DNA from 4 places in the Streptomyces sp. VTCC 41912 genome. Region 3 is predicted to be linked to each of the others. Evidence: riboswitches for the same ligand, from Rfam matches in the RefSeq annotation. Region 3 holds a riboswitch; each other region holds the start of a gene.

What was found. A riboswitch is a leader RNA that binds a small molecule or an ion and turns the genes downstream of it on or off. The one in region 3 is predicted to bind cyclic di-AMP.
Region 1: it holds a riboswitch for cyclic di-AMP, as region 3 does, so the genes downstream of both, ACJ6WD_RS32870 (M23 family metallopeptidase) here and ACJ6WD_RS33620 (transglycosylase family protein) in region 3, are expected to answer to the same signal.
Region 2: it holds a riboswitch for cyclic di-AMP, as region 3 does, so the genes downstream of both, ACJ6WD_RS33025 (peptidoglycan DD-metalloendopeptidase family protein) here and ACJ6WD_RS33620 (transglycosylase family protein) in region 3, are expected to answer to the same signal.
Region 4: it holds a riboswitch for cyclic di-AMP, as region 3 does, so the genes downstream of both, ACJ6WD_RS05130 (C40 family peptidase) here and ACJ6WD_RS33620 (transglycosylase family protein) in region 3, are expected to answer to the same signal.

The regions. Positions count from the first base shown of each region.
Region 1 covers NZ_JBJMAB010000035.1:76,403-80,606, reverse strand. Annotated here, with positions in the region: gene ACJ6WD_RS32875 (GntR family transcriptional regulator) at 14-700, opposite strand; gene ACJ6WD_RS32870 (M23 family metallopeptidase) at 985-1,785, opposite strand; cyclic di-AMP (ydaO/yuaA leader) riboswitch at 1,798-1,954, opposite strand; gene ACJ6WD_RS32865 (pitrilysin family protein) at 2,253-3,635, opposite strand; gene ACJ6WD_RS32860 (pitrilysin family protein) at 3,662-4,204, opposite strand, start outside.
Region 2 covers NZ_JBJMAB010000036.1:18,212-22,415, forward strand. Annotated here, with positions in the region: gene ACJ6WD_RS33020 (aldo/keto reductase) at 1-775, opposite strand, end outside; gene ACJ6WD_RS33025 (peptidoglycan DD-metalloendopeptidase family protein) at 883-2,271, opposite strand; cyclic di-AMP (ydaO/yuaA leader) riboswitch at 2,283-2,439, opposite strand; gene ACJ6WD_RS33030 (DUF2332 family protein) at 2,852-3,970, shown strand; gene ACJ6WD_RS33035 (PP2C family protein-serine/threonine phosphatase) at 4,005-4,204, opposite strand, start outside.
Region 3 covers NZ_JBJMAB010000037.1:52,839-57,042, reverse strand. Annotated here, with positions in the region: gene ACJ6WD_RS33630 (cytochrome P450) at 1-987, shown strand, start outside; gene ACJ6WD_RS33625 (transglycosylase family protein) at 1,225-2,229, shown strand; cyclic di-AMP (ydaO/yuaA leader) riboswitch at 2,489-2,658, shown strand; gene ACJ6WD_RS33620 (transglycosylase family protein) at 2,666-3,349, shown strand; gene eno (phosphopyruvate hydratase) at 3,658-4,204, shown strand, end outside.
Region 4 covers NZ_JBJMAB010000002.1:402,179-406,382, reverse strand. Annotated here, with positions in the region: gene ACJ6WD_RS05135 (hypothetical protein) at 514-867, shown strand; gene ACJ6WD_RS05130 (C40 family peptidase) at 1,070-2,203, opposite strand; cyclic di-AMP (ydaO/yuaA leader) riboswitch at 2,211-2,380, opposite strand; gene pcrA (DNA helicase PcrA) at 2,630-4,204, shown strand, end outside.

The DNA.
Region 1 (4,204 bases), on a different contig from region 3:
TACGGGGTGATTGTTAAGCGCGGGCGCGTGCCGTGTTGACGGGCCGTTTCGCCTCGCTCACAGGGGGAGCGGCGCGACGCAGCCGGTACACGGGCCGGGACCGCTCGATGTGCGCCGCCATGAGGGCGCGCGCCCGCTCCGCGTCACCACGGACCACGGCGTCCAGCACGGCGCCGTGCTCGTCCCAGGAGGCGGAGGGGCGGGCGGGCGGCTCCACGACGTACATCCACTCGATCTTGCGCCGTAGTTGCATGAGCAGGGCGCTGAGGCTGGGGCTGCCGGTGGCCTGGGCGAGCGTTTCGTGGAACCAGGCGTCCAGTTGGTGCAGGTCAGCGGGGTGGCCGTGCCGGACCCGCTCACGACCGAGTCGCACCAGGCCGCGCAACACCTTGAGGTGGGCGGCGCTGCGCCGGGCGGCCGCGCGGGCGGCGCCCAGCGGCTCCAGGGCGGCCCGGATGTCGAGGAGGTCGACGGCCTCCCGTTCGGTGAGTTCGGCGACGCAGGCACCCGCGTGCAGGCGCGTGGTGACGAATCCTTCGGACTGGAGGGTGCGCAGCGCTTCCCGCACCGGGACCCGGGAAACGCCGTATCGCGTGGCGAGAACGTCCTCGATCAGCCGGCTTCCCGGCGCGAGTGCTCCCGAGACGATGTCGTCGCGAATTGCCGTGCACACCGCATGCGCGGAAATGTGACCTCGCATCGTCTGCGCCTCCACCGTAATCGCCGGAAACCGCCGCCGTTCGACGGCTTTCCCCGACTGTATTCGACCGGCGCGCATTTCCTCTCGCGAGGTCGGGAATTCATGGGTGCTTTTCGGACGGCGGGCGGGGCGCCATTCGGGCGGCGGGTCGATGGCCATGCGGAAGCGCCCGCGTGGCCAGGAGGAGGGCCGCCCACCCTGGGGCAACAGCAGAGCCCCGGCTCACCAGGTGGTGGGCCGGGGCTCCGGGGGACGGTACTGCGGCGGAGAGGTTCGCGGTCGGATCAGACGCTGACGCCGTGCGCGCGGAGGTAGGCGATCGGGTCGATGTCCGAGCCGTAGTCGGGGCCGGTCCGGGCCTCGAAGTGGAGGTGCGGGCCGGTGGTGTTGCCGGTGTTGCCGGAGAGGGCGATCTGCTCGCCCCGGCTGACGGACTGGCCGACCGTCACCCCGATCGACGAAAGGTGACCGTATTGGGTGTAAGTGCCGTCGTTCATCCGGAGCACGATGTTGTTGCCGTACGCGCCGCCCCAGCCGGCTTCGACGACGGTGCCGGCGCCCACCGCGTGGACCGACGTGCCGGAGGCGGCGTGGAAGTCGATGCCGGTGTGGCTACCGGAGGACCACAGTCCGCTGGACGCCTTGTACCCGGTGGAGACGTAGGAGCCGGTGACGGGGGCGACGAAGGTGTTGAGGAGCTTGCGCTCGGCCTCGCGAGCGGCGCGCACCTTGGCCGCGCGCTCCTCGTCCGCCTTCTTCTTCGCCTCGTCGGCCCTCTTCTTCGCCGCGTCGGCCAGCCGGACGGCCTCGGCCTCGGCCTTCGCGCGGGCCGCGGTGGCCTCGGCGGCCGCCTGCTGCGCGTCGGCCTGCGCCTCGATCCGGCCGGCGAGCTCGTCGCCCATCACGACCGCCTGCTGGAGGCCGGTGTCATGCGGGGCCGACTCGTCCGTCGCGGCCAGGGCGGGCGACGCGACGGAGGCGACGACGCCGGAGGCCGCGAGGGTGGCTATGCCGGCGAGGTTGCGGGTGGTGCGAGCGGTGCGGCTCGCACGGCGGTGCTTCCCGGTGGCACGGGTGAACGCCATGTACTGGCTGGTCCTTTCCTTCCCTCTCGCCTACCGGGTTAGCTGACGGGTTCGGAGCAGGAAGGTCTCCTACGGGCTCCTCCGGAGAGGGGTCCGATTCACCCCAAGGGACGGTTGGGTCCCCGGCTCCCCTGGCTCGCGCCGTACGGGGACTCGGCGATGGCTGTCCGGTGCCACTGTTGTGGCGGACTTGTGACGAACAGCCGGACCGACGCTAATCGGGACAACTTTCAATCGGCAAACAGAACCGGATTTTTGTGCGCCACGCCACACGCGAATCGGGCAACCGACGCAACCGGCCGGTCACCACCGCCCCATCACGACGGCGGCTGTCCGGAGCCGCAGGTTCCGGACCGGTGGCCCCACGGGGCGCACGAACGAAGCGGCCCCCGTGGCAAGTGACCGCCACGGGAGCCGCTTTGTCAATGACTGACGAGGCGTTCGATGACGCCCCGTCACAGGAGGGGTCAGCCGCTGACGACCGTCACCTCTCCGATGCCCAGCGCCTTGACCGGCTCGGCGATCTGCGCCGCGTCACCGACCAGGACCGTCACCAACCGGTCCACCGGGAAGGCGTTGACGACCGCGGCGGTCGCCTCGACCGTGCCGGTCTCCGCGAGCCGGACGTACAGCTGCGCCTGGTAGTCGTCGGGGAGCTGCTGCTCCACCTGGTCGGCCAGCGTGCCGGCGACGGCGGCGGAGGTCTCGTACTTCAGCGGCGCGACGCCGACGAGGTTCTGCACGGCGACGTCGCGCTCGGCGTCCGTCAGCCCCTCGGCGGCGAGGGTGCGCAGCACCGTCCACAGGTCCTGGAGGGCCGGCCCGGTGGAGGCGGTGTCCACCGACCCGCTGATGGCGAGCATGGCGGCGCCGGTCGCGCCCTCCGGGGAGGACGGCGCCGAGGAGCGCAGGACCTGCCCGAAGGCGCGCACGCCGTAGGTGTAGCCCTTCTCCTCGCGCAGCACCCGGTCCAGGCGGGAGGTGAGGGTGCCGCCGAGGCAGTACGTGCCGAGCACCTGGGCGGGCCACACCCGGTCGTGCCGGTCCGCGCCGATCCGGCCGATGAGCAGCTGGGTCTGGACGGCACCGGGGCGGTCGACGATCACGACGCGGCCGGTGTCGTCCGCGACGACCGGGGACGGCTTCTGCGGCTCGGCGGTGGAACCCGTCCAGGCGCCCAGGGTGTCGGCCAGCGCGGCGTCCAGGTCGACGCCGGTGAAGTCACCGACGATGACGGCGGTGCCGGTGGCGGGGCGGATGTGCGTGTCGTAGAAGGCCCGGACGGCGGCCGCGTCGATCCGGGCGACGGTCTCCTCGGTGCCCTGACGGGGCCGGGACATCCGGGAGGTGGCCGGGAAGAGCTCCTTGGACAGCGCCATCGCGGCCCGCCGGGCCGGGTTGGCGAGCTCGTGCGGGATCTCGTCGAGGCGGTTGCCGACCAGCCGCTCGACCTCCCCGTCCGGGAAGGCGGGGGCGCGCAGCGCGTCGGCGAGCAGGCCCAGCGCGCGCGGCAACCGGGACGCCGGGACCTCCAGGGAGACCCGTACGCCGGGGTGGTCGGCGTGCGCGTCCAGGGTGGCGCCGCAACGCTCCAGCTCGGCGGCGAACTCCTCGGCGGTGTGCTTGTCGGTGCCCTCGGACAGGGCCCGGGACATGATCGTGGCGACGCCGTCGAGGCCCTCGGGCTCGGCCTCCAGCGGGGCGACGAGGTTGACCTCCACGGCGACGACCTGCTGGCCGGGGCGGTGGCTCGTCAGGAGAGTGAGCCCGTTGGGCAGCTGGCTGCGCTCGGGAGCCGGGAAGGCCCACGGCTTGGCGGCACCGCTGCGCGGCTGCGGGTGGAACTCCATGGTGCTCACGGGGGTGGTGGCGTCGGTCACTTGGCCGCCTCCTCTTCCTCGGTGCCGGCGGCGTCGGTCTGCGCGGTGGGCTCGTAGACGAGCGCGGCGCGGTTGTCGGGGCGCAGCCGGGCCTTGGCGACCGCCTGCACCTCCAGCGGGGAGATCTCCAGGACGCGCTGGACGGCGGTCAGCGCGAGCTGCGGGTCGCCGAACAGGACGGCGAAGCGGCACAGTTCGTCGGCGCGGCCGCTGACCGTGGCGAGCCGGTCCAACCACTCGCGCTCCAGCTGGGCCTGGGCGCGCTCCATCTCCTCCGGGGTGGGCCCCTCTTCGGCGAAGCGGGCCAGCTCCTCGTCGACGGCCGCCTCGATGGCGGGCACCTCCACGCCACCGGACGCCTTGACGTCCAGCCACCCGAGCGAGGGCGCGCCGGCCAGCCGGAGCAGGCCGAAGCCGGCGGCGACGGCGCTGCGGTCGCGCCGCACCAGGCGGTTGTAGAGCCGGGAGGACTCGCCGCCGCCCAGGATGGTGAGGGCGAGGTCGGCGGCGTCGGCCTCACGGGTCCCGTCGTGCGGGAG
Region 2 (4,204 bases), on a different contig from region 3:
GGGCCTGTAGGACGCGGCGGCCGCGGTCGGTCTCCAGGTACTCGGCGGCCTTGCCGGCGCGGGCGCTGTCGACGCTGCTGCCGGGGCGGTACTTGCCGGTCAGGAAGCCGGAGGCGAGCGCGTAGTACGGGACGGCGGCCACGCCGTTGCGGGCGGCGACGTCGGCGAGTTCGCCCTCGTAGGTGTCGCGGGAGACCAGGTTGTAGTGCGGCTGGAGGGCCACGTAGCGGGCCACGCCCTCGCGGGCGGAGAAGTCCAGCGACTCCTGGAGGCGCCGCGCGGAGATGTTGGACGCGGCGATCTCCCGGACCTTGCCCGCGCGCACGAGGTCGTCGAGGGCGGTCAGGAACTCGCCCACCTCGACCGATTCGTCGTCGTAGTGGGTGTAGTAGAGGTCGATGTGGTCCGTGCGCAGCCGGGTCAGGGACAGGTCGACGGCGGTCTTGATGGTGGCGGCGGACAGGCCCTTGAGGTCGGGGTGGGCGCCGACCTTGGTGGCGATCACGACGTCGTCGCGGTTGCCGCGGGCGGCCAGCCAGTTGCCGAGGACGGTCTCGGACTCGCCGCCCTTGTTGCCCGGCACCCAGGCGGAGTAGACGTCGGCGGTGTCGATGAAGTTGCCGCCGCCGGCGACGTAGGCGTCGAGCACTGCGAAGGACTCGGCCTCGTCGGCGGTCCAGCCGAAGACGTTGCCTCCGAGGCAGAGCGGGGAGACGGACAGCGAACCGAGCGGCTTGGGCGTGGGGGCGGAGCTCTGGGCGTGTGTCACGGTCATGCTCCGTGCCAACGCCGGGGTACGCGGAGTTGTTCCCTCCGCATCCGCCCGACCGCGGGGAGTCGTTCCCCCTCGGCCGGGCGGTCGGCTCCGGCTCCGTGCGCCCGTCAGACCGTGACCCCGCGGTCGCGCAACCAGGGCAGCGGGTCCGTCGGGGCGCCGGCGTCCGGGCGGACCTCCAGGTGGAGGTGGGGCGTGGTGGCGTTCCCGGTGGCGCCGACCCGGCCGATGACGTCGCCCGCGTGCACCCGCCCCGTCGTCTTGACCATCGAGGACAGGTGGCAGAACCAGAGCTGCGTGCCGTCGTCGAGGGTGAGGACGATGCGGTAGCCGTAGCCGCCGGCCCAGCCCGCCTGGGTGAGGGTGCCGTCGTGCACCGCCCTGACCAGCGTGCCGGTCGGGGCCGTGAAGTCCTGCCCGGTGTGGTCCGCGGCCCAACGGTCGCCGGCCTGCCCGAAGCCGGTGGTGAGGGTGTACGAGGAGACCGGGGCGACGGCGGTCCCCGCCCCGTCGGCGGGCCGGTCGTCCGAGGCCACCGGGCGGGCCGGCGACGCGGGCGCAGCCGGCTCGGCCGCCGCGTCGGATGCCGTCCCGGATGCCGCGTCGGGCGCTGCTTCGTCCGCCGGGCCGGCGTCCGGTCCGGCGTCCCGTGCGGCGTCCGGTCCGGCGTCCGCATCGCTGCCGGTCTCGGCCTCCGTGGCCCCCGGTCGGCCGTCGGCCTGCTGGAGGATGCGGTGGCGCAGCGCCTCGGCGGGCCCCGCGCCCGGCGCGCCGCCCGCGGTGGCGGCGTCGCCCTGCGGACGGGACGCGGCGGGGCCGACCGAGGGGGCGGAGCCCTCCGTTGCGGAGTCCGTGCCGGCGAGCGTCGCGACGGGCGCGGCACCGGCGTCGGCCGCGCGGGGGCCGGCGTCCTGGAGGGCACCGGTGGCGTCGTCGACCACGCCACCGGGGTCCGGCACCGATATCGGCACCGGCGGCCGGTCCTCGGCCGCGGCCACCCCGCTCGCGCCGACCGCCGCGATCACGCCGACGCCCAGCACCGTGCCGCCGCGCGCCAGCCCGCCGCTGCGCTGCTTGGCCACCCGGTGCTTGCCGCGGACCGGCCCCGCCGATGCGTCGCCGGCGTCCGCACCGGCGGGGCCGGCCGACGGCTCGGCGCCGCCCGGCGCGCCCTGGGGCGGCGGCTCCGGCGTCAGCAGGTCGTGGGAGAACACCTCACCGGGGGGCCGCTGTCCCGGGAACTGGCCGTACGGCGAGGGGACTTGGGGCGCTCCAGCGGGAGCTGCGTCGTCGGTCGGGCCACCGACAGCGGGGACTGCGCTGACGTCGTCGGGGCCGCTCACGGCAGTGGGGGCGGGAACGCCGGCGGGGTCACCGACGGTCGTGGGAACGGGGAAGCCGGCGGGGCCGCCGAAGCCGACCGGGCCACCGAAGTCGGCGGGGCCACCGAGGCTGTACGCGGACGGAGCATGGGGGGCGGGCCTGTTGGACGCCACGGGGGCGCACTCCTTTCCTTCCTTCTCGCCTACCGGGTTAGCTGACGGGTTCGGAGCAGGAAGGTCTCCTACCGGCACCCCCTGGCGAGAGGCGCCCGATTCACCCCAAGGTGGTGGTTCCCCGGTTCCCTCTACTCAATTCCCTGCAATTCCAGGCGGATCCGACAGGACCCCCGGAACCGGCCGATCCAGGCGACTCGACTCGGGTCGAGGACGCGGGTCGCGCCGTGCGGAAAGCCGGCTCGGGCGGGTGGCTCAAGGGTCGTTCTGGAGGTGCGGGAACAGCGCGTGCAGGATTCGGCGTCGGCGCGCGGTGCCGCCATTGGCGACGGCTGGGACGACCGCGCTCCGTTATCGGACAGTAATAGAGACGGTGCGGGAAATCCAAGCGTTCCCACGAATCCGCGGGGGTTCCGCAAGCCCCCCGAAGAAGCTCTGGCGTGGACTTTTACCCCCAGTCCGACCGCAAACAGGGCGAGTTGGCGCGGCATCGCCAAACGATCTCGCGGCGATTGTGCGCCAGTCGTTATGCGGAGGGACGCCCCGCAGTTACGGAACGTGAGGGCGGTAACGTCGCCTCATGGTCGTCAACGTCGCGAACACCGGAAGCACCGTCAACACCCCACGGGACGTGGCGGTTCGGTACCGGGAGTTCTCCTGGCACGAGGCGCGGGGCCGGTCCGACGCGCACGAGGAACTCTCCGCCCGGATCGGACAGGACGACGAGATCTGCGAACTGCTGGCCCGTTCGCTGCCCTCGGGGAACAAGCAGCAGCCGAACCTGCTGCTCGCCGCGGTGCGCTACCTGGACGGCCCGCACGCCGAGGCGGGCCCGCGCGGCGAGGCGGCGTACGGGCGGTGGCGCGAGTGGACGGTCCGGCACTGGGACGAGGTCCGCGCGGTGATCATGCGGCGCGCGACCCAGACCAACGAGCCGGCCCGCTGCGCCGCGTTACTGCCGCTGCTGGCCCGGCTGCCCCAGCCGCTGGCCCTCCTGGAGGTCGGGACGTCGGCGGGGCTGTGCCTGCACCCCGACCGGTACCGCTACCGGTACGTCCCCGACGGACCTCCCGGCATCCACGGGGAACCGGTCGAGGCCGGCGCCCCGGACAGCGCGGTCACCCTCACCTGCCGCACCAGTGGGGCCGCGCCCTGGGACGACGGCGCGACGGTGCCGCCCGGCGCGCGGCCCGAGGTCGTCTGGCGCGGCGGCATCGACCTGGAACCGCTCGACCCGGTCGGGACGCCGGACGACCTGCGCTGGCTGCACGCCCTGGTGTGGCCCGGCGACGAGGCCCGGGCGGCACGGCTCGCGGCGGCCGTCGAGGCGGTCCGGGCGTCGCCGCGGCCCACGGTGGTGCGCGGCGACCTGATCGACGAACTGCCGGCGCTGGCCGCCCGGGCACCGGCCGGGGCGACGCTCGTCGTCTTCCACAGCGCGGTGCTGCACTACCTCCCGCCGGCCCGACGCGAGGAGTTCGCCGGGCTCGTCCGGTCGGTGCTGGCCGAACGGGACGGCCCGGGTCACTGGATCTCCCAGGAGCACCACGGCGTGCTGCCGTGGATCACCGCGCCGGAGCACCGGTCCCTCGGGCCGGGGGACCCGATGCTGCTGACCCTCGCCCTGGACGAGCGCCCGGTGGCCCTGACGGGGCCGCACGGCCAGAGCATCCACTGGTTGCGTCCGCCGCTGCCGTAACCCGGCCGCCCCGCCCGTTCACCGGCGCCCCGCGCTACGCCTCCAGGGGCCGCTGGACCGCCAACAGGGCCATGTCGTCGGCGGGGCCCCCGCCGGTGTGCCGGGCGACGTCCTCGACCACCACGTCCAACAGGTCCCCGGGGCCGCTGAATTGGCTGCCGCGCAACCGGGCGCACGGGTCGTAGAACCGCCCGGCCCGGTCGCGGGCCTCGGTCACCCCGTCGGTGAACAGCA
Region 3 (4,204 bases):
GACCACACCCGGCTGCGCCGCCTGGTCTCCAAGGCGTTCACCCCGCGCCGGGTCGCCGCGTTCGCGCCGCGCATACAGGAGCTGACCGACCGGCTGATCGACGCCATGATCGAAAAGCCGCACGGCGGGCAGCGGGGGAGCGCGGACCTGATCCACGAGTTCGCGTTCCCGCTGCCGATCTACGCGATCTGCGACCTGCTCGGCGTCCCGCCCGAGGACCAGGACGACTTCCGGGACTGGGCCGGCATGATGATCCGGCACGGCGGCGGGCCGCGCGGCGGTGTCGCCCGGTCGGTGAAGAAGATGCGGGCGTACCTGGCCGAGCTGATCCACCGCAAGCGGGCCGACCTCGGCGACGACCTGATCTCCGGGCTGATCCGGGCCTCCGACCACGGCGAGCACCTCACGGAGAACGAGGCCGCGGCGATGGCCTTCATCCTGCTCTTCGCCGGCTTCGAGACCACCGTCAACCTCATCGGCAACGGCGCCTACACCCTGCTCCGCCACCCCGCCCAGCGCGAACTGCTCCAGAAGTCGCTCGCCGCCGGCGACACCGAGCTGCTCGGCACCGCCGTCGAGGAGCTGCTCCGCTACGACGGACCCGTGGAGCTGGCCACCTGGCGGTACGCGACCCGCGCGCTGACGCTCGGCGGACAGCGGATCGCCGAGGGGGACCCGGTGCTGGTGGTGCTGGCCGCCGCCGACCGGGATCCGGCGCGGTTCGACGAGCCGGACGTGCTCGACCTCACCCGGCGTGACAACCCGCACCTGGGCTACGGGCACGGCATCCACTACTGCCTCGGCGCCCCGCTGGCCCGGCTGGAAGGGCAGACCGCGTTGGCGACCCTGCTGACCCGCCTGCCGGACTTCCGACTTGCGGTGGAACCGGATGATTTGCGCTGGCGCGGCGGGCTCATCATGCGCGGACTGCGCACCCTGCCGGTGGAGTTCACGCCCGAGCCGTCCCGACCGGGAGCCACGCCGTAATTGACGCTGCGTCAGCTGCGTGACCATTGCGTGATCTCCGCTACACCGGCTTGTGACTGCCCGTAACCCCGGTTACCTTTCCACCGACGATCGGGGCCGGCCCCGGGATGCCGACCGGTGTCCCCGCCGACACCGGTCCGACAACTCAACCGCCGCGCGAAAGGCAACCGCATGCGTTCCGGGAACGGCCGACACCGTCGCCCCAGACAAGCACCGGCCATCTTTGTCACGGCAGGAGTGACCGGCGCGGGCCTGGCCCTCCCGCTGTTCACCGCGGGCGGCGCCCACGCGGCCGACGCGTCCACCTGGGACCGCGTCGCGCAGTGCGAGAGCGGCGGGGTGTGGAGCTCCGCCACCGGCAACGGCTTCTACGGCGGCCTCCAGCTCACCCAGGAGATGTGGGACGACTACGGCGGCTCCGCCTACGCCTCCCGCCCCGACCTCGCCAGCCGCGCCCAGCAGATAGCCGTGGCCGAGGCGATCCTCGACGACCGGGGCCCGGACGCCTTCCCCAGCTGCGCGGTGAAGGCCGGGCTGACCAAGGGGGGCCGCAAGCCCGCCGTCGACCCCGGCGCCACCACCCGGCCCGCGCCCCGCCCGACCCACGGCCACACCGGCACCGGCGACCCGTCCGACGCGGCCGGGGACCAGGGCGAGGCGGGCCCGGGCAGCAAGACCCCCGCACCGTCCGACGGTGCCTCCGCCGGCACTGGCACCGGCACCGGCGCCGACGCGGGTACCGACACCGGCACCGGCACCGACGCCCCGGACGCGCCCCCGGCGACCCCGGACCCGACGGACTCCGCGTCCGCCACCCCCGCCCCGTCCGACTCCGCGACGCCGGGCGACTCCCCGTCGGGGACGCCGTCCGACCCGGCGGACCCCAGCACCCCCACGCCCCCGCCCGGCTCCACCGGCCCGGACCGGCCCGCCGAGCCCGGCACGCCGCCCGCCGCCGGCAAGCACCGCGGCACGCCGGACGACGGCGCGGCCCCCGGGGAGGACCGGGACAGCGGCAGCGGCCGGCACGCCTCCCGCGGCGGGGAGACGCCCCGCACGCCCCCGGCGGAGACCGGCGGCTACCGCGTGCGCGTCGGTGACAACCTGTCAGCCATCGCGGGCCGCCATGACCTGCCGGGCGGCTGGCCCGCGCTCTACCACCGCAACCAGGGCGTCATCGGCGCCGACGCGGACCTCATCCACCCCGGCCAGTTGCTCGATCTCGGCCGGACAGAGGGGTAGTTACCGGCAGTTCGTCGTTTTTCGCGGCGTTCCGTAAAAGTGAGATATGGCTCTCGTTGCGGGGGGCGGACCCCGGTTCGCCCCCCGTTCCCATACCGGTGCCGACCTGCGGAAATGACCACCGCGATGATCAAAAACGGTCAACTTGGTTCAGAAGATGGGGTTTGAACACCAACGGGATTACTGATTACGGTCAGGACCGCTCGCCAAAGCGGGCCCTTCGATCGCACGCCGAGTCCTGCCGGCGGTCGGAGTCGACGACGCGCAAGCGCCGAAGGCAGGAGCGGGGGACCCAAGGTAAGTGCCGGCCCCGCCCGTGAAAACGGGTCAGCCGGCTTGGGGTGAAGTCGCGTGTCCAGCACACGCGGCCGGGCAGCTCACACGGCCCGAACCCGACAGCTCACCTCGTAGGCGTCGGTGAGGAAACGAACGCACGATGCTGATCAACAAGGGCAAGCACCGCCGCAGCTCCAAGGCCGTCCGCGTCGCCACCCTGGCCGGTGTCGCCGGCGCCGCCGTCGCCGTCCCGCTGATGGGTGCCACCTCCGCTTCCGCCGCCTCCGTCGCGACCTGGGACAAGGTCGCCCAGTGCGAGTCCGGCGGCAACTGGTCGATCAACACCGGTAACGGCTACTACGGTGGCCTGCAGTTCTCGAACTCCAGCTGGGCCGCCGCCGGTGGCACCCAGTACGCGGCCCGCGCCGACCTGGCCACCAAGGCCCAGCAGATCGCCGCCGCCGAGAAGCTCCTCGCCATCCAGGGCCCGGGTGCCTGGTCCTGCGCCGGCGCCGGCAACCTGACCTCCGGTGGCCCGGCCGCCAACGTCGACCCGTCCGGCGGCGCCACCGTCAAGAAGAGCCAGGGCGCCTCCGAGGCCCGCAAGCAGACCGAGGGCACCACCAAGAAGTCCGCCCCGGTCCGCGAGAAGGCCGAGAAGGCCCAGCCGGCCCCGCAGCAGTCGCAGCGCTCCGGTGACACCTACACCGTCAAGGCCGGCGACACCCTCGCCAAGATCGCCAAGGCGCACGGCACCCACTGGAAGGCGCTCTACGCCGCCAACAAGTCCGTCGTCGGCGGCAACCCCAACCTCATCTTCCCGGGCCAGAAGCTCAGCATCTGAGCCGTCCCGGTTGCCTGAGAGAGCTGCCCCGCCGCGGCGCGTACCCCCGAGCGCGCCACGGCGGGGCTTCTCCGTTCCCGGGCCCAGGAAACCCACCGCGGTCCGGCCGCCCCACCCGGACCGACCCCGGCGCCCGTCCTGACGTGCACCGATCCCCGGGCCTCGCCGACGGCCCGGCGCGACGTTCCCCGCTCAGCGAACATTGCCCGCAAACCTCCGGTGAACTGGGCTTTTAGCCTGCTTGTTGGGGTTTTTCGTCCCACGGAGCGGGCCACAGGCGAGCGGATCCGTCCGGGGCCGTTAGGCTCATGCCGAGAACTCCAGACACCCACGAAGGAGACAACGTGCCGTCCATCGACGTCGTCGTAGCCCGCGAAATTCTCGACTCGCGAGGTAATCCCACGGTCGAGGTCGAGGTCGGCCTCGACGACGGCAGCACCGGCCGTGCCGCTGTGCCGTCCGGCGCCTCCACCGGTGCCTTCGAGGCCGTCGAGCTCCGGGACGGCGACCCCAACCGCTACCTCGGCAAGGGCGTGGAGAAGGCGGTCCTCGCCGTCATCGAGCAGATCGGCCCGGAGCTCGTCGGCTACGACGCGACCGAGCAGCGGCTGATCGACCAGGCGATGCTCGACCTGGACGCCACCGACAACAAGGGCTCGCTGGGCGCCAACGCCATCCTCGGCGTCTCCCTCGCCGTCGCGCACGCCGCCTCCGAGGCCAGCGACCTGCCGCTGTTCCGCTACCTCGGTGGCCCGAACGCGCACGTGCTGCCCGTCCCGATGATGAACATCCTGAACGGCGGCTCGCACGCCGACTCCAACGTGGACATCCAGGAGTTCATGATCGCGCCGATCG
Region 4 (4,204 bases), on a different contig from region 3:
CCTCGGGGGCCGGGGCGCGTTCCGCCAAGGGCGTGGGACGGCTGCCGAGACGGCGGACGCTGCCGAGGCGGCGGGCCCAGCCGGCCACCGCGGTCGCCTGGTGGCTGCCGGTGCGCTCCAGCACCGTGGCGCCGTCCAGGTAGCGCTGCGGGTCCGCGGCGAGCAGCAGCCCGCCGCGGGTGCTGCGGGCGGGGTGGGTCCGGGCCGGCGGGGGTGCGAGCGGCGGCCGCTCTGTGGCCGTGTGGTGCGACGCCATGGCGGCCGTCACTTCCTTCCCTGCGGGGCGAATGCGACCGGTGGGGTGCGGGTCCGGTCGTCTGCAGGAGGAAGCTAGGCCCGGGGTCACGGCGTCGAACCCCCTTGCCCGGCATTGTCCGTTTCCGAGCGGCCGCCGCGCAGGGATGACCGATCGGCGGTCGGCGGGGGGTCGGGAGCGGTGGGCCCTGACCGAAGCCGGCATCACGGGCGCCCTGCCGGAAAGGGCGTGCTATGGGGCGGATACGATCCAGCACTATGGACGTAGTAATCAATGTCTTCGTCGCCCTGCACATCATCGGCATCGCCTCCCTGCTGGGTGGCTTCCTGACCCAGATGAAGGCCATGGGCGCGGGCACCGCCCGCTTCGTGCCGGCCATGCTGCACGGCGCGCTCACGATGCTGGTCACCGGCATCGTGCTGGTCGGTCTGAACCAGATGCAGGACCACTCGCTCAACAACATCAAGATCGGCATCAAGATGGCCGTCCTGGTGGTGATCCTGGCGCTGGTCTACGTCAAGCGCGACGAGGAGAAGCTCCCCAAGCCGCTCTTCGGCGCGGTCGGCGGGCTCACCATGCTCAACATCTTCATCGCGGTGCTCTGGACCTGAGCACCCAGGCGCCCCGGCCCCGGCCCGACGGCCCCGGCACCCGCCCGGCGGCCCCGGCGCCGCACCGCCGCACCAACGGCTCACCGCGCGGTCATCCCGCTCCGTACCTTCCGGAGGCGGCGGATGACCGCGCGGTGGCGTGTGGGGGGTGGCTGTGGGGGGTGGGTCCGTCGCGGGCGCGCGGTGCGCGCCCGCCCACCGGCTAGGCGGGCCGGACGCTGCCGTAGATCGGCATGCCGTAGATCGACTCCACCCGGACGCTGGCGCCCGGGTGCGGGGCGTGGATCATCTCGCCGCCGCCGATGTACATCCCGACGTGGCTGATGTCGTTGAAGAAGAACACCAGGTCGCCGGGTTGGAGATCGCTGCTGGAGACCCGGGTGCCGACCTTGACCTGGTCCCAGGTCGTCCGCGGCAGGTCGACCCCGGCCGCCCGCCACGCGGCCTGCGTCAGCCCCGAGCAGTCGTAGGAGCTGGGCCCGGTGGCGCCCCAGACGTATGGCTTGCCGATCTGGGTGCGGGCGAAGGCGATCGCCTTGCCGGCCTTGGTGGAGTACGTGCCGCCGTCGGACGTGCCGCCGCCGGAGCTCTGCCCGGAGCCGCCGCCACTGGGCTGCTGCTGCCGCTGCTGGGCCTCCTTGCGGGCCTGCTCGGCGGCCTTGCGCTGGGCCTCGGCCTCCTTCTGGCGCTCCAGTTCGGCCAGCCGCGCCTTCTCCTGGGCGGTCAACCGGGACAGCAGCTGGCGCGCCTCGGCCAGCTTGGCCTGAACGTTTCTCTTGTTCTCCTTCAGGGACGTCTGCGACTGCTGGAGGCTCTCCAGGCTGCTGGTGGCCTCGGCCCGCTGGCGGGTGGCGGCCGCGGCCTGTGCCTGGTAGTCGGTGATCGCCTGCTTCTGCTGGGCGGTCAGCTGCTCCATCAGGTGGTTGCGGTCGACGAACTGCTGCGGGTCCTTGGCCAGCATCAGCTGGGCGGTCGGGTTGATCCCCCCGCTCTGGTACTGCGCCGAGGCGAACGCGCCCAGCCGGCGCCGGGACTCGTTCATCTTGTCCGCGCGCCGGGCCGCCTCGTCGAGCAGGCGGTTGACCGTGCGCTGTTGGCCGTCGGCCTTCTCCTTGGCGCCGTTGTACTTCTGGGTGGCGACCTCGGCCTGCTGGTAGAGGTCGTCGACCTTCGTCTTGACCTCTTCGATGGAGGGCTGGGGCGCCTTGGGGGCTGCGTTCGCGGTCTGCGAGAGCAGGGTGACCGAGGCGAGGGCGGCGGTGGTGAGCCCGGTCGCCGTACGACGGCCGCCGGGGGTGGCGAGTATGGGGGTGCGCGGCTTGCGATGGGACGCCAAGGCCGGCGACTCCTTCCGTGGACCGCCTACCGGGTTAGCTGTCGGGTTCGGGCGGTCTGCTGACGGAAGGCTTGCCCTACGGCTGCTGCGTCCGCCTGGCGGCGGGCGCACCGGTCGATTCACCCCGGTGGTGCTGGTGGGTCCCCGGCTCCGGGTGCCTCGCGGCGGGACCGGACTCGGCGGGGGCGGCCCGTGCGAACGCTGTCGTCCGCGGGGACTGCGGGCTGCCCGAGCGAGACCGTAGCCAACTCGTGTGGCCCCTGTGAAGGCTGGTGTTCGATATGCCCGAAACCTTTTCGTGACCTGAACGCGAGCGGTGCCGGTTTGCGGGCAGAACGGACACGGTAGCGCCCGCGGCGGAGCGGTGCCGGCCAATCCGGTACTCCGGGACCGGTTGTCAGTGCGGCGGCCTAGACTCGGTGGGCGATGAGCAGCCTCTTTGACGACAGCTTCCTGGCGGATCTCGGCCCCCCGGACGAGGAGCCCCCGCCGCCGCCCGAGGACGAGCCCGGCCCGGCCCCGGAGGAGGTCCCCGCCGACCTCTTCGGCGGGCGGTTCGACGCGCCCGTCTCCAGGGAGTCGTACTACCGCGACGGCGCCGCCCGCCCGGCCATCGATGCGGCGGCGCTCCTGGAAGGGCTCAACGACCAGCAGAAGGCCGCCGTGGCGCACAGCGGCGGCCCGCTGCTGATCGTCGCCGGCGCCGGCTCCGGCAAGACCCGGGTGCTCACCCACCGCATCGCCCACCTGCTCGCCGAGCGCCACGTCCACCCCGGCCAGATCCTCGCGATCACCTTCACCAACAAGGCCGCGGGCGAGATGAAGGAGCGCGTCGAGGAGCTGGTCGGCCCGCGGGCCAACGCCATGTGGGTCTCCACGTTCCACAGCGCCTGCGTACGGATCCTGCGCCGGGAGTCCAAGCGGCTCGGCTTCACGTCGTCCTTCTCGATCTACGACGCGGCCGACTCCAAGCGCCTGATGGCCCTGGTCTGCCGCGACCTCGACCTGGACCCCAAGCGCTTCCCGCCCAAGTCCTTCAGCGCGAAGGTCTCCAACCTCAAGAACGAGCTCATCGACGAGGAGAGCTTCGCCGGCACGGCCGCTGGGGGCACCTCCCAGACGGGGTCTGGGGGAGGCTTCGAGGAGACCCTGTCCCAGGCGTACACGATGTACCAGGCGCGGCTGCGCGAGGCCAACGCCCTGGACTTCGACGACATCATCATGACGACGGTCCACCTGCTCCAGGCGTTCCCGGACGTCGCCGAGCACTACCGCCGCCGCTTCCGCCACGTCCTCGTCGACGAGTACCAGGACACCAACCACGCCCAGTACACCCTCGTCCGCGAGCTGGTCGGCCCTGGCACGGTCGACACCCCCGCCGCCGAGCTGTGCGTGGTCGGTGACGCCGACCAGTCGATCTACGCCTTCCGCGGCGCCACGATCCGCAACATCCTCCAGTTCGAGGAGGACTACCCGGACGCCACCACGATCCTGCTGGAGCAGAACTACCGCTCCTCGCAGACCATCCTCTCCGCGGCCAACGCCGTCATCGAGCGCAACGAGAACCGCCGCCCGAAGAACCTCTGGACGGACGCCGGCGCCGGCCCCAAGATCACCGGCTATGTCGCCGACACCGAGCACGACGAGGCCCAGTTCGTCGCCGACGAGATCGACCGGCTCACCGACGCCGGCGACGCCAAGGCCGGCGACGTCGCGGTCTTCTACCGCACCAACGCCCAGTCCCGGGTCTTCGAGGAGATCTTCATCCGGGTCGGGCTGCCCTACAAGGTCGTCGGCGGCGTGCGCTTCTACGAGCGCAAGGAGGTCCGCGACATCCTCGCCTACCTCCGGGTGCTCGCCAACCCCGAGGACGCCGTCCCGCTGCGCCGCATCCTCAACGTCCCCAAGCGCGGCATCGGCGACCGCGCCGAGGCGATGATCGAGGCCCTGGCGCTGCGCGAGAAGATCACCTTCCCGCAGGCGCTGCGCCGCGTCGACGAG